2 regions of the Micromonospora noduli genome follow, and region 2 is predicted to be linked to the other one. Evidence: riboswitches for the same ligand, from Rfam matches in the RefSeq annotation. Region 2 holds a riboswitch; the other holds the start of a gene.
What was found. A riboswitch is a leader RNA that binds a small molecule or an ion and turns the genes downstream of it on or off. The one in region 2 is predicted to bind cyclic di-AMP.

Region 1 (6,968 bases), on a different contig from region 2:
TGCGGCAGTCGGCCGTCCGCGCCGAGCGTGACGGCTACCGGATGGCCCGGGTGGGCACGCACGGCGCCCTGGTCGAGCGCGACGCGATGGTCTTCCACGCGGCGCAGCGGCGGCACACCCTGGACGCCGAGCACGAGGGGCTGGTCTTCGGCCGCCTGGACCTGCGCGACCGTCAGGTGCTGCACGTCGGGCGACTGGGGATCCGCGACGAGAACGCCGTCACGCTTGTCGTCGACTGGCGCGCGCCGGCCGCCGCCGCCTTCTACCAGGCCACCCCGGCGCAGCCGCTGGACGTGGTACGGCGCCGCACCATCCAGTCCCGCGCCGAGCGGGTCACCCGGATCGAGGACGACCTGCTGGACCCGACGGCCGCCCCGGAGGGGATGACTGTCGTCGGTGACGGCGCGTTGCTGGCCACCCTGTCCAAGGCCACCGGTCGGGGCATGCGTGACATCGTGGCGACCATCCAGCGGGAGCAGGACGAGGCGATCCGCTCGCCCGGCTCCGGGGTGACGATCGTCGCGGGCGGCCCCGGCACCGGCAAGACCGCTGTCGCCCTGCACCGGGCCGCGTTCCTGCTGTACTCCGACCGCAGCCGCTACGCCGGCGGCGGCATCCTTGTGGTGGGCCCGTCGTCGGTCTTCGTCGAGTACATCGGCTCCGTGCTGCCGTCGCTCGGCGAGGACACCGCGACCCTGCACTCGCTGGGCACCCTCTTCCCGGGGATGACCGCCACCCGCCCTGACCCGCCCGAGGTGGCGGCGGTGAAGGGCTCGCTGCGGATGCGCCGGGTGCTGGAGCGGGCGGCCCGCGACGCGGTGCCGGGCGGCCCGGGTGAGCTGCGGCTGCTCTACCGCGGCACGCTGCTGCGGCTGGACCGGGCCGCGCTGGACCGGATCCGGGACCGCGCGCTGCAACGCGGCGCACGACGCAACGAGGTGCGCCGGGCCGGTTTCGACGGGGTGTTCGCCGCGCTCTGGGCGCAGGCCCGTGAGCTGAGCAGCGGTCGACTGCCGGAGCAACCGGCCTTCGAGGCGGAGATCGCCGAGCGGTCGGAGTTCCGGGAGTTCCTCAAGGCGTGGTGGCCTCGGCTGCACCCCCGGCACGTGCTCGGCTGGCTGGCGCAGCCGGACCGGCTGCGCCGGTACGCCGGGGGGATCCTCTCCTCGGCGGAGATCCGGCTGCTCAACGCCGCTTACCGGAACCTGGACTCGGCTGGGCTGACCATCGCCGACGTGGCGTTGCTGGACGAGTTGGACGCGCTGCTCGGTAAGCCCGCGCAGCCGGCTCGCGCGCGACGCGATCCGTTCCAGCTCGCTGGCGGCGTCCGTGAGCTGAGCACCCTCGGTGAACGGCAGCGGGCCGCCCGCGCGGCGGCCCGGGAGCGTCCGGAGGACTACCGGGAGTACGCGCACGTGGTGGTGGACGAGGCGCAGGACGTCTCGCCGATGCAGTGGCGGATGATCGGTCGACGCGGCCGGCTGGCCTCCTGGACCGTGGTGGGCGACCCCGCGCAGACCGCGTGGACCGGCGATCCGGAGGAGCTGACCCGAGCCCGCGACCAGGCGCTGGGCCGGCGCAAGCGACACGACTTCACGCTCACCACGAACTACCGCAACTCGGCGGAGATCTTCGCGGTGGCGGCGGCGGAGATCCGTCGGCTCTACCCGGACCTGCCGCTGCCGACCGCCGTGCGCTCCACCGGGGTCGAGCCGGTGGAGCTGGTGGTGCCCGCGACGGGGTTGGAGACCGCGACCGTGGAGGCCGCCGCCGGCCTGCTGGCCGAGGTGGAGGGCACGGTCGGGGTGATCACGCCGGTCCCCCGCCGGGACGAGGTCGCCGGGTGGCTGGGCGCGCTCGGCGCGCCGAGGTTGCAGGTGGTGACCAGCCTGGAGGCCAAGGGCATGGAGTACGACGGGGTGGTGCTGGTCGCCCCGAGCGAGATCCGGGCGGATCCGGGCGCCGGGGTGCGCACCCTGTACGTGGCGCTCTCCCGAGCCACCCAGCGGCTCACCACCATCGACCCGACCGGCTGACGTGTGCGGACTGCCGCCAGCGGAAGGCCCTGCCCGTACACTTGCACACATAGCGATGTGAGCATACATTTGACCGGGTCCCGACCAGCGGCGGAAGGTGGTTCTCGTGGGCGCAGGTCATGACCACCACCATGGGTCCGTCGCCAATGCCGCACACCAGCACCGAGGTCGACTCTGGGCGGCTTTCGGGTTGCTCGCCACCCTGATGGTGGTCGAGGCGGTGGCCGCCCTGCACACCGGCTCGCTCGCCCTGCTCTCCGACGCCGGGCACATGTTCACCGACGTGCTCGGCATCGGGATGGCGCTCGCTGCCATCACGGCGACCCGGCGGGCCACCGGCGACCCGCAGCGCACCTTCGGGCTCTACCGGCTCGAGGTGCTCGCCGCGCTGGCCAACGCCGTCCTGCTCTCCGGCGTCGCGATCTACGTGGTGATCGAGGCGATCCGCCGTTTCGGCGACCCGCACCAGGTCATCGCCGGCCCGATGCTCGCGGTGGCCGTGCTCGGCCTGCTCGCGAACATCGCCGCCTTCGCGCTGCTGCGCGCCGGGGCCCGGGAGAGCATCAACCTCCAGGGTGCCTACCTGGAGGTGCTCGGTGACCTGCTCGGCTCGCTCGGCGTCATCGGCGCGGCACTGCTCATCACCGTCACCGACTGGTGGTGGGCCGACCCCCTGGTCGCGGTCGCCATCGGCGTGTTCATCCTGCCGCGCACCTGGCGGCTGGCCCGCGCCGCCATCCGCATCCTGGTGCAGGCCGCCCCGGAGCACCTCCAGGTGACGGCCGTGCACGACCGGCTCGCCGCCGTCCCCGGTGTCGTCGAGGTGCACGACCTGCACGTCTGGACGCTCACCTCGGGCATGGAGGTCGCCTCCGCTCACCTGACCATGGCACCCGGCGCGGAGGTCGGCGCGGTGCTCACCGCAGCGCGTACGGCCCTGCATGACGACTTCCGCATCGAGCACGCGACGTTGCAGATCGAGCCCGGCGCCGCTTCTGGAGCCTGTGGCTCCATCGAATGGTGACGGAGCCGTAATTTTCCGTGGTGACGCACGCACCGTCCGTCACAACGGCTGCAGGGGCCCCACTGGCACCGGTAGGCTCGGTCCCGGCCTCCACCAGGCGGCGCCCTCCCGGCGCCGGTGGCGGTCGCCGCCTAATCGCCCAACTGGGCGAACCGGGGAACCATGTTCCTGGGGTGTATCCGCGTCAGCGGTAGGGATCTTCCGTCCCGAACCCGTCAGCTAACCCGGTCGGCGGCTGACGGAAGGACATGCGCAGTGGCACCAGCACGACCACCCGCCGCCCGCCTGGCGGCCCTGATCGTCGCGATGTTCGCCCTCGGCGTCGCGCTTCCGGCCGGCACCGCCTCGGCCGCTCCCCCGACCGGCCTGCGGGCCGCCGCACCCGACTCCGACGAGGAGGGCGGCACCCCGGCGTTGCGGGCCCAACTCGAGGCGGCCAGCAAGGGCTACCTGGACGCGAAGCGCGCCCTGGACACCTCCGTGCAACGGCAGAAGCAGCTCGCCACCCAGCTGAAGACCATTGAGGTCGAGATCGAGCAGCGCAACGGCAAGGTCGGCGAGATCGCCGAAGTGGCCTACCGCACCGGTCGGCTCGGCGCGATGTCGGCGCTGCTCAACAGCAACACCCCGGAAGGCTTCATGGACCGGGCGGCCGCGCTGGACGCGGTGGCCGCCAACGAGGACCGGGTGCTGCGCGACCTGCTGAACAGCAAGGACAAGGCCAACCGCACCCGCGTCGGCCTGGACGGCGAGATCAACGAACAGCGCAAGCAGGTCGCGGTGATGGCCAAGCGCAAGGAGCAGGCCGAACGGGCCCTGACCGTGGCCACCGCACCCAAACCGCAGACCACCGCCGACACCGGCTCCAACCGGGGCACCTCCAGCGCCAACGCGACGGCCGCGCCGCGCAACTCCGACGGCTCCTGGCCCTCCGAGTCGTGCAGCGTCAACGACCCCACCCCGGCCAGCGGCTGCATCACCCCACGCACCCTGCACGCGCTCAACCAGGCCAAGGCCGCGGGATTCACCCGGTACGTCTCGTGCCACCGCCCCAGCGGCTCCGGTGAACACCCGAAGGGCCGGGCCTGCGACTTCGCGGCGCAGAAGGGCGGCTTCGGCGGGGACGCCACCGGCGGCGACAAGACGTACGGCAACAACCTGGCCGCGTACTTCATCCGCAACGCGGACCGGCTCGCCGTGCTCTACGTGATCTGGTACAGGCAGATCTGGCTGCCCAGCAGCGGGTGGAAGTCGTACAGCGGGGCGCACGGCACCCCGTCGACCGACCACACCAACCACGTACACCTGTCGGTCTACTGACCCACGCGTCGTGATGCCTGTGAGTCGTCGTGATGACTCACAGGCATCACGTGCGTCCGGGGTCGGGCTACGTCGCCGGGCGTACCCCTGATGTCGTCGCTCGTCGGACGACCCGGCCGCGGTCGGCGGGCAGCATCGCGGTATGCCTCGGATCCGACCCACCACCCGCAAGGCGCTGCTCACCCTGCACCTCGTCACCTCGCTCGGCTGGCTCGGCGCCGACCTGGTGCTGCTCACCCTCGGCATCGCCGTGGAGCGAGGTGCCGACCCGGCGGTGGTCTATCCGGTCACGGCCCTGGTCGGCACGCTGCTGTTCGCGCCGCTGAGCGTCCTGGTCTGGCTGATCGGAGTCGCCAGCTCGCTACTCACCCCGTGGGGTCTGCTGCGCCACCGCTGGGTGCTGGTCAAGCTCGTGCTCACCACGGTGATGGTCGGGCTGGTGCTGTTCCTGCTCACCCCGAACCTGCGTCACGCCGGAGCGGTCGGCGCCGCCCTGCCCGCCCGGGATCGCGCCGACCTGGTCATCGCGCCGGCGGTGTCGACCAGCCTGATGATCATCGCGACGGTGCTGTCCACCTACAAGCCGTGGGGCCGGCGTCCCGCCACCCGACCCGCACGCACGAGCCGTGATCGCGCCGGAACCACGGTCTAGGCGCCGCGGCCGCTGCACGCGGGCGCCGCAGCGACCTCGCCTTGCTGCTCGGGGGAGTCTCGCTGGTAGGCGTTATACCAAGGAGTCATATTTATACCTCTGAGGTATGTCGCTCACCGGAGTAGCACCGCCCAAACGGATGTCGCCACGGCGACCTCTGCCTGCTGAAACGACAGTGACACCCAGGCCCTGAGCAGGATGGTGCAGCGCCAGCGCCGAACACGGCGCGGCACTGGGCGGCGCGGGGCTACAGCGGGCGGCGCGGGCGCGGGTCAGGTGGGCGGGGGGTTGCCGGTGCGGTCGAGGGCGGCGCCCAGCCGGGTGGCGAGGGCGAGGTGAGCGGCCTGGGCCTGGCGGAACGCGTACCGGAACAGGGGCCTCGGCGCGGTCAGGGTGATCTCGACGTCGATGCGGACCAGACCGTCCGGCTCGGCGCGCAGTCGGGTGTGGTTTCGCACGGTGGTGGCCGGCCACTGGCGGGCAACCATGACGATCTCGTCGGCCTCGCTGATCAGCACGTCCGCGTGGTAGGTGGTCCGGAAGCGCAGCGGACCGGCCGCCAACCGGTCGTTGATCGTGTAGCTGGCCTGGGCGCCGGGCCGGGGCGGCACCCGGCGAACCCGGACGATCAGCGGATGCAGCTCGCCCTGCCGCGTCAGGTCGCTGAGCAACGCGGCCGCCTCGGCGGGTGAGCACCGGGCCTGGACGGTGTAGCTGAAGGTATCGCTGCTGAGCACACCGTCTCCCGCCGTCGTTGGTCGCCCGATCGTCCCGTACCGATGTCTGGCTGGCAACGCCCCCGGGCCCTCAGCGCCGCTCCGGACCGGGCCGATGCGACGACCTGTCACCACCTGCGCCATTAAGGTCGGTTAGTACAAAATCTTCCGAGGGTGCCGGAGGGCGGCCAGCATGAACGGCGACGAGCGATGAGTGGGCACGTGATGGTCTTCGCGCCCACTCCACAGCTGACGGTGACGGTGGACCAGCCCAACGACCACCCCGAGCTGCACCTGCACCCTGGCGGGCAGGGCGTCTGGCAGGCCCGGATGGTGATCTCCCTCGGAGTCGACGTGGTGCTCTGCGCCGCCCTCGGCGGTGAGATCGGCCAGGTGCTGGAGCCGCTGCTGGTCAGCGAGGGCGTGGACCTCAAGGTGGTGGTCCGTGACTCCGGCAGCGGCGGGTACGTGCACGATCGCCGCGAGGGCTCCCGGCAGGAGATCGCCGACGTGCCCGGGCAGCCGCTGAGCCGGCACGAGATCGACGAGCTGTACAACCTCGCCCTCGGCGAGGGCCTGCGCGCCTCGGTGAGCATCCTCAGTGGGCCGAACGAACCGTGGCTCGTACCGGCCGACCTGTACCGACGCTTCGCCGCCGACCTCGGCGCGAACGGCGGACGGGTGGTGGTCGACCTCTCCGGCGATCACCTCGGTTCGGTGCTGGAGAGCGGGGTGTTCTTCCTCAAGGTGAGTCACGAGGAGTTGATCCGCGACGGCCGCGCCCGCAGCGACGACACCGAAGAGCTGACCCGGTCAATGTACGAGCTGCACGCGGGCGGCGCCGAGACGGTGGTGGTGAGCCGTGCCGACCAGCCGGCGTTGGCGCTCATCGACGGGGAGCTGTTCCAGGTCGAGATGCCCCGGCTGGAGGCCGCCGACCCGCGCGGCGCGGGCGACTCGATGACGGCCGGCGTGGCGGCCGTCGTGGCCAGGGGCGGGGACATTCGGACCGCCATCCGCACCGGCGCCGCCGCTGGGGCGTTGAACGTGACCCGGCACGGCCTGGGCACCGGGCGGCTGGACTCGATCACCGGCCTGGTGGACCGGGTCCGGCTGGTGCCGGCGGACAGCCGGCAACAGGAGCGGACCACTCCGGACGAGTTGGCCGGCCGGGTGGTCGAGCGATGACAGTGCGGGTGTTGATCACCAACGACGACGGG
Region 2 (6,968 bases):
CCATCCGGGAGAGCTGGGTGTCCGCGCCGACCCGGGTGGCGGTGACGATCAACCGCCCACCCGCGTTGATCGTGGCGCCGACCACGCCGTCACCCGGGGCGACCTCGACCGGCACCGACTCACCGGTGAGCATGCTGGCGTCGACAGCGGAGGTACCCTCGTCGACCACCCCGTCGGTGGCGATCTTCTCCCCGGGGCGGACCACGAACCGGTCACCGACGGCGAGCCGGTCCACGGGGATCAGGGTCTCCACGCCGTCACGCAGCACCGTCACGTCCTTGGCGCCGAGGTCGAGCAGGGCGCGCAGGGCGGCGCCGGCCGTCCGCTTGGACCGGGCCTCGAAGTAGCGACCAGCCAGGATGAACACGGTGACCCCGGCGGCCGCCTCCAGGTAGATGTTGCCGGCGCCGTCGGTCCGGGTGATGTCGAAGCGGAACGGGTGCGTCATCCCGGGCATCCCCGCGTCACCGAGGAAGAGCGCCCAGAGCGACCAGCCGAACGCGGCCAGGGTGCCGAGCGACACCAGGGTGTCCATGGTCGCCGCGCCGTGCCGCAGGTTGGTCCAGGCGGCCCGGTGGAACGGCAGCCCACCCCAGACCACCACCGGGGCGGCCAGGGTCAGCGACAACCACTGCCAGTAGTCGAACTGCCAGGCCGGGACCATCGCCAGCAGGACCACCGGCACGCTCAGGACCACCGACGCCCAGAGCCGGGTACGCGGTCCCCGCAACGGGTCCACCGGGGGTTCCGCGCTGGGCGGGGCCGGCAGCGCCGCCGTGTAACCGGTCTTCTGCACGGTCCCGATCAGGTCGTCCGGCGTCACGCCGTCGGCGTACCGGACGGTCGCCTTCTCGGTGGCGTAGTTGACGGTGGCGCTCACCCCGTCCATCCGGTTGAGCTTCTTCTCGATCCGGGCGGCGCACGCGGCGCAGGTCATCCCGCCGATCGCCAGTTCGATCCGGTTCGGCGCCTCAGGTAGCGGTCTGCTGGTGGTGGTCATCGTCTGGTCCCGTCAGTTGTGTCCGTGCCCGGGGGTGCCGTGGTCGGTCCCGCCGGTCGGTGCGGGTCCGCTCGGAGTGGGGACGTCTCCGGTCGGGGCGGCGCCGGCGACCACTGTGAACTCGGCGGTGTGCACCCTCCCGCCGTGTTGGAAGTCGAGGTAGAGCCGGTAGCTGCCGGCCGAGGGCACCTCGGCGAGGAAGGTGACGGCCGGACCGGGCCGGGTGCGGCCATCGCCGGGCGTCCCGTCCGGGTGCACGTGCAGGTACGCCAGATCACCCCGACGTAGTGCCACCAGGTGCCCGTACGCGCCCAGGTAGGGCTCCAGGTCGGTGACCGGCTGCCCGTCCCGGCTGACGGTCAGGGTCAGCGACGACGTGCGGCCGGGCTGCGGCGCACCGGTCAGGGTGACCGTGTAGCCGTCGACGGTGGTGCTGGTCGCCGGGGCGGGCAACGGCCGTTCGGTCAACTCGCCGGGGACGGTCACGTCCACGCCGAGGGTCAGCGACTCACCCCCGGTCGGGGTGAAGTCGGCGAACGCCCGCCACTGCCCGGGGCCGGCCAGCGGGGTGTCGACACGCCAGGTGCCGTCCGGGGCAAGCTCGGGGTGGACGTGACGGAAGCCGGAGAGGTCCCGACGGGCGACGATCAGGTGCATCTGCTTGTCGTGCGCCACGTCGTACCGGGTGACCGGGCGGCCGTCCGGGCCGGCGATCCGGAAGGCGAACTCGCCGGCCGGGGCGGCGACCGGTTGGAGGGTGTAGCCCCGGTCGGAGACGAGCAGGCCGCCGGGGAGCCGATCGGCCGCCTCGTCGTGCTCGCCCGTCGCATGGGCGGCGTCGCCGTCGTGCCGGCCCTCGATCACCGGGGCGCTGTCGACCACCCGGCCGACCCCGTACGTCGCGCCGAAGATCGCCGCCAGGCCGACGGCGAACCCGGCCAGTCTCGTCACGGTGCGCATGCCCGCCCTCCGATCACGCGTCGACGAGGTCGTAGCCGGCCTCGTCGACGGCAGCCCGGACAACTGCCGGGTCGAGGGGCTGATCGCTGCTGACGGTGACCCAGCCGGCCGCGAGGTCGACCTGGACGTCGCGCACGCCCGGGATGGCGCCGACCTCGGCACTCACCGCGCTGACGCAGTGGCCGCAGGTCATGCCCTGGACCTGGTACGTGGTGTTGACCATTGGACCGTCTCCTTCGTGGTACCGGTACCCGGTGGGGGTATCTCAACAGAACCGACCGTACCATACCCCCTGGGGGTACGCTATCCTGGTGGACATGACCGCACCCACCCCGATCCGCGGATACACCGCCAGCAAGGACCAGCTGCTCGCGCGGCTCCGCCGCGTCGAGGGGCAGGTCAGGGGCATCGAGAAGATGGTCGACGACGACCGCTACTGCATCGACGTGCTCACCCAGATCTCCGCCATCCAGGCCGCCCTCGACAAGGTGGCCCTCGGGCTGCTCGACGGGCACGCCCGGCACTGCATGCACGAGGGCGCCGCCGAGGGTCGGGCCGACGAGATGGCCACCGAGATGATGGCGGCGGTCGGCCGGCTCATGAAGCGCGGCTGACCGCCCGAGGTCCGACGCGCGGGCGGTTCGGCCGCCCGACACTCCGCCACGACCTGCAGGCCCCGGGAGGGCTGGCTAGCATCTCCCACGATGGCCCTCCGAATGCCGCTGCACAGTCGGGCACCCGCGCCGCCACGTCGTGGCGGCGCCCCCGGCCGACCGGGCCGAGCACTGACCGTCCGTGATCAAGCGGTCGTCAGGCAGCGATCCGCCCCGCCGTCCGCCGCGTTTCCACCGCAACGGTGAACCGCCAGGCCCGCTGACCCGTATCCCGCACCGGATCGTTGGGAGTCTCGCTTTGGGTTCCGACCACACTCACACTGCTCCGTCCGCCCCACCAAGGGTGCGACGGATCCTCGTCGTGACTGTGGTACCCCTCTTCGTCGCCACCGTGCTGGCAGCAGCGCTGCTCTGGCCGCGCGGCGGGTCACCGCAGACCGATGGTGGCGCGGACGTGCCGCGCTACCCCGGCACCGTCACCCGGGTGGTGAGCGAGCCGTGCCCGCCGGCGCCGTCGGTTCCCGAGGGCACACCGAGGGTCGGCGACGGGCGGTGCGGCACCGTCGACGTGCGGGTGGACGACGGGCCGACCGCCGGCCAGCAGGTACGGACACCGGTGCCCGACGGGCCCGGCGCACCCCGGGTCGAGGTCGGCGACGAGGTCATCCTGGTCGAGCTGGCTGACCCGACCGATCCCACCACCAGCAACTGGAACATCGCCGAGCACCAACGCGGCACCCCGATGGTGTGGCTGGCGGTGATCTTCGCGGCCGCGATCGTCGCGTTCGGTCGGTGGCGAGGTCTGGCAGCGCTCGCCGGACTGGCCGCCAGCTTCGCCATCCTGCTCACCTTCGTGCTGCCGGGCATCAGCGCCGGCGGGTCACCGCTGCTGGTGGCGGTGGTCGGCGCGGCCCTGATCATGTTCGTGGTGCTCTATCTGACCCACGGGGTCACCGCACAGACCTCGGTCGCGGTGCTCGGCACCCTGGGCAGCCTGGTGCTGACCGGCGTGCTCGCCACCATCGCCACGGCCGCGACCCACCTCACCGGCTTCGGCAGCGAGGACGCCACCACCCTGTCAATGTTCCAGGGCGACGTGGACCTGCACGGCCTGCTGCTCGCCGGGATCATCATCGGATCGCTCGGGGTGCTCGACGACGTGACGGTCACCCAGGCGGCCACCGTCACCGAACTGGCGAACGCCAACCCCGGGCTGACCCGGTTGCAGCTGTACCGTGCCGCCACCCGGGTCGGCCGCGCGCACATCGCCTCCACTGTCAACACCATCGTGCTGGCGTACGCAGGCGCGTCACTGCCCCTGCTGCTCCTGCTCACCGCCGACTCGCGACCGATCGGGCAGATCCTCACCAGTGAGTTCCTCGCGCAGGAGATCGTCCGCAGCGCGGTCGCCACCCTCGGTCTGATCGCCGCCGTGCCGCTGACCACCGGGCTGGCCGCGGTGGTGACCGCCGCCGGGCGTACCGCTGCCACGGCGTCCACCGACGCTTCCGCGCCCCGGCCCCAGCCGGACCGCAGCGAGGCACTGGCCGCACTCAGCTCACCGCGAACGGCCGGCTCCGACGAGCCGGCCCGGACGCGGACCGCACCCCCATCCGAGGCCACCGACCGGTGGCCGGAGTCGAACAGGAGCACGGATACGGCATGGTGACACTCCTCAGCGTGACCAGATCGGGCATCCACCCTGAGAACCGCGTCACTGGTCACTCAACGCTATGGCGAAATGACGCTTTTGGTCGGCATCCAGGCGTAGCTCACCCGGTCGACTCTCGGGTAACCTCGCTGCCGGTTACCGATGAAGGCGCGAAGCGGCGCCTGCGGTGCCACCGCCCAATCGCCAACCGGCGAGCCGGGGACCCAGGTGCCTGGGGTGAGTCCGCGTCAGCGGTAGGGGCCACTTCCGCCCCGAACCCGTCAGCTAACCCGGTCGGCGGTCGACGGAAGGGAACATTGTGACGGCACCCCTACACCGCTGGTTGAGTCCCGTGGTGGCCGTGATCGCCGCACTGACCGTGCTCGCCGGGCCGCTCCCTGCGCACGCCGCCCCGACGAACCCCACACCCTCCGGGCACGAGGAGGACGGCGAGCCCAAGCTGCTCAACGACGTCATCGAGCAGGCCAACCGCGACTACTCCGCCGCAAAGTCCAAGCTGGACAAATCCAAGAAGCGGCAGGGCGAGTTGGCCGCAGAGGTCAACCGGGCCAAGGCCGACCTGGACGCGTTGGCCCCGCAGGTCGGGCAGATCGCCGCCCAGGCGTACCGGACCGGCCGGATCGGTGCGGTCGCGATGCTGCTGGAGAGCGATGCGCCCGACTCGTTCGTCCAGCGCGCCGGGATGCTCGACGAGATAAACATGGTCAACGAGAAGAAGCTCTCCGAGGTCAACGAGGTGAAGGCCCGCGCCGAGCAGGCCAAGCTGGCCCTCGACACCGAGGTCCGCGAGCAGCAGAAGCAGACCGCCCTGATGGCGAAGCGCAAGAGCGAGGCTGACAAGGCGCTCTCCCTCGTCGGCGGCAAGGGTTTCACCGGCGGCCTGGTGGATGCCACCTCCAAGGTCGCGAAGATCGGCCCGGGTCGCACGGCCGACGGTGACTGGAAGCCCCAGTCGTGCAGCGAGAACGACCCCACCACGTCCGGTTGCGTCACGCCGCGCACGCTGCACGCGTACAAGGAGGTCAAGGCGGCCGGCTTCAACCGGTTCGTCGGCTGCTACCGCCCCGGCGGGCCGTGGGAGCACCCGAAGGGCCGCGCCTGCGACTGGTCGCTACAAAAGAGCGGGTTCTCCCCGTGGCACAACAACGACACCCGGACGTACGGCAACAACGTCGCCGCGTTCCTCATCCGTAACGCCGACCGGCTGGGCATCTACTACGTGATCTGGAACCGGCAGATCTGGTTCCCGGCCACCGGCTGGAGTTCGTACAGCGGGCCGTCGAACCACACCGACCACGTCCACATGTCGCTGCTCTGACCCGCACGATCCCGGTCGAGGGCCGTTCCGCGTGACGCGGAGCGGCCCTCGTCGCGTCAGACGGTGGCAGGCGCGGCCGGGTCGGTCGACTCGGGTGATCCGGCCGGGGTCTCCAACGTCGCGAGGCCGGCCGGTACGACGGCCACCGGGCGCACCGCTCCGGCGGCCAGCCGGTAGGACATTCCCACCACCGCGCACCGTCCCCGCGCCACCTCGCCGGCGAGCACGGGCGACTGCCCGAGCAACGTCTCGACGGTCTGGGCGATGTGGATGTCGACGATGCCGTCGATGTCGTCCACGCCCTCGGACGTGGCCCGGCGCAGGCTGGGCAGAACGGCGTCGACCACCGCGCCCAGATGGCCACTCGGCGCGGTACCGGTCGCGGCGGACTCCCGGGCGGCCTGCACCGCACCGCACGAGTCGTGGCCGAGCACCACCACCAGCGGGACGCCGAGGACGGTCACCGCGTACTCGACGCTGCCGAGCACCTCGGGGCCGGCGGTGTGCCCGGCGGTGCGAACCACGAACAGGTCGCCCAGCCCCCGGTCGAAGATGATCTCGGCGGCCAGCCGCGAGTCGGAGCAGCCGACGATCACCGCGAACGGGTGTTGCCCGTCGGCCACGGCGGCCCGGTGCCCGGCATCCTGGTTGGGGTGGCGTGGGGCGCCATCGACGAAGCGCCGGTTGCCGGCAACCAACTCGGCGTACGCCCGGGTCGGCTCGCTGGGCGCGGTGGCCCGGTCGGTGGTCCGCTGCGGACCCGGCTGACCGCCGGAGCTCCCGGTATGACTCATCCCGCACCTCGTCTCGACGCATCTGACCTGGTCAAACCGGCTTTCCGCCGGCCGGGCGGCAGGCGCTGGCTCGTGCTCCACCGTCACACGCACCGTAAGATGCGTCAAGGTATGCGTGATTTAGATTTCATACGTTGACTCCGGCCACCCCCTGGGCAACCTTCCCGGGGCAGGGCGGACCAGACTCTCGCGAGGGCAGGCGGACATCCGGAAAGGCGGTCGCACGATGGCGAGCACGGTGACGGACGACACCGGCGGCGGGCGGAACTGGACGTTCCTCACCAATCACGGGCACGTCCTGCTGGCCATCGCCCGCGACCCGACCGCCCGGCTACGCGACGTCGCCGCCGAGGTCGGAGTGACCGAACGAGCCGCGCAGGCGATCGTCGCCGACCTGGAGGCGGGCGGTTACCTGCACCGCACCCGGGTCGGACGACGCAACGAATACACCCTCAACCCGGCCGGCCGGTTCCGGCACCCCGCCGAGGCCGACCGGCAGGTCGGCGACCTGCTCGCGCTGTTCGCCGACGTTCCCACCGCGAAGGCAGAGCCCCAGGCCTGACCCCGGTCACCGGGGGCCGCTGACCGACGGTCGCGGCGGTAACCTTTG

Region 1: it holds a riboswitch for cyclic di-AMP, as region 2 does, so the genes downstream of both, MED15_RS07820 (coiled-coil domain-containing protein) here and MED15_RS11310 (coiled-coil domain-containing protein) in region 2, are expected to answer to the same signal.

What each region holds. Positions count from the first base shown of each region.
Region 1 covers NZ_PYAC01000004.1:115,439-122,406, forward strand. The annotation lists gene MED15_RS07810 (HelD family protein) at 1-2,036, shown strand, start outside; gene MED15_RS07815 (cation diffusion facilitator family transporter) at 2,143-3,060, shown strand; cyclic di-AMP (ydaO/yuaA leader) riboswitch at 3,179-3,310, shown strand; gene MED15_RS07820 (coiled-coil domain-containing protein) at 3,316-4,380, shown strand; gene MED15_RS07825 (DUF2269 domain-containing protein) at 4,523-5,032, shown strand; gene MED15_RS07830 (SRPBCC family protein) at 5,305-5,769, opposite strand; gene MED15_RS07835 (PfkB family carbohydrate kinase) at 5,959-6,936, shown strand; gene surE (5'/3'-nucleotidase SurE) at 6,933-6,968, shown strand, end outside.
Region 2 covers NZ_PYAC01000008.1:191,860-198,827, reverse strand. The annotation lists gene MED15_RS11335 (heavy metal translocating P-type ATPase) at 1-1,000, opposite strand, end outside; gene MED15_RS11330 (hypothetical protein) at 1,013-1,960, opposite strand; gene MED15_RS11325 (heavy-metal-associated domain-containing protein) at 1,974-2,183, opposite strand; gene MED15_RS11320 (metal-sensitive transcriptional regulator) at 2,278-2,574, shown strand; gene MED15_RS11315 (YibE/F family protein) at 2,873-4,243, shown strand; cyclic di-AMP (ydaO/yuaA leader) riboswitch at 4,410-4,540, shown strand; gene MED15_RS11310 (coiled-coil domain-containing protein) at 4,545-5,564, shown strand; gene MED15_RS11305 (carbonic anhydrase) at 5,621-6,358, opposite strand; gene MED15_RS11300 (helix-turn-helix transcriptional regulator) at 6,585-6,920, shown strand.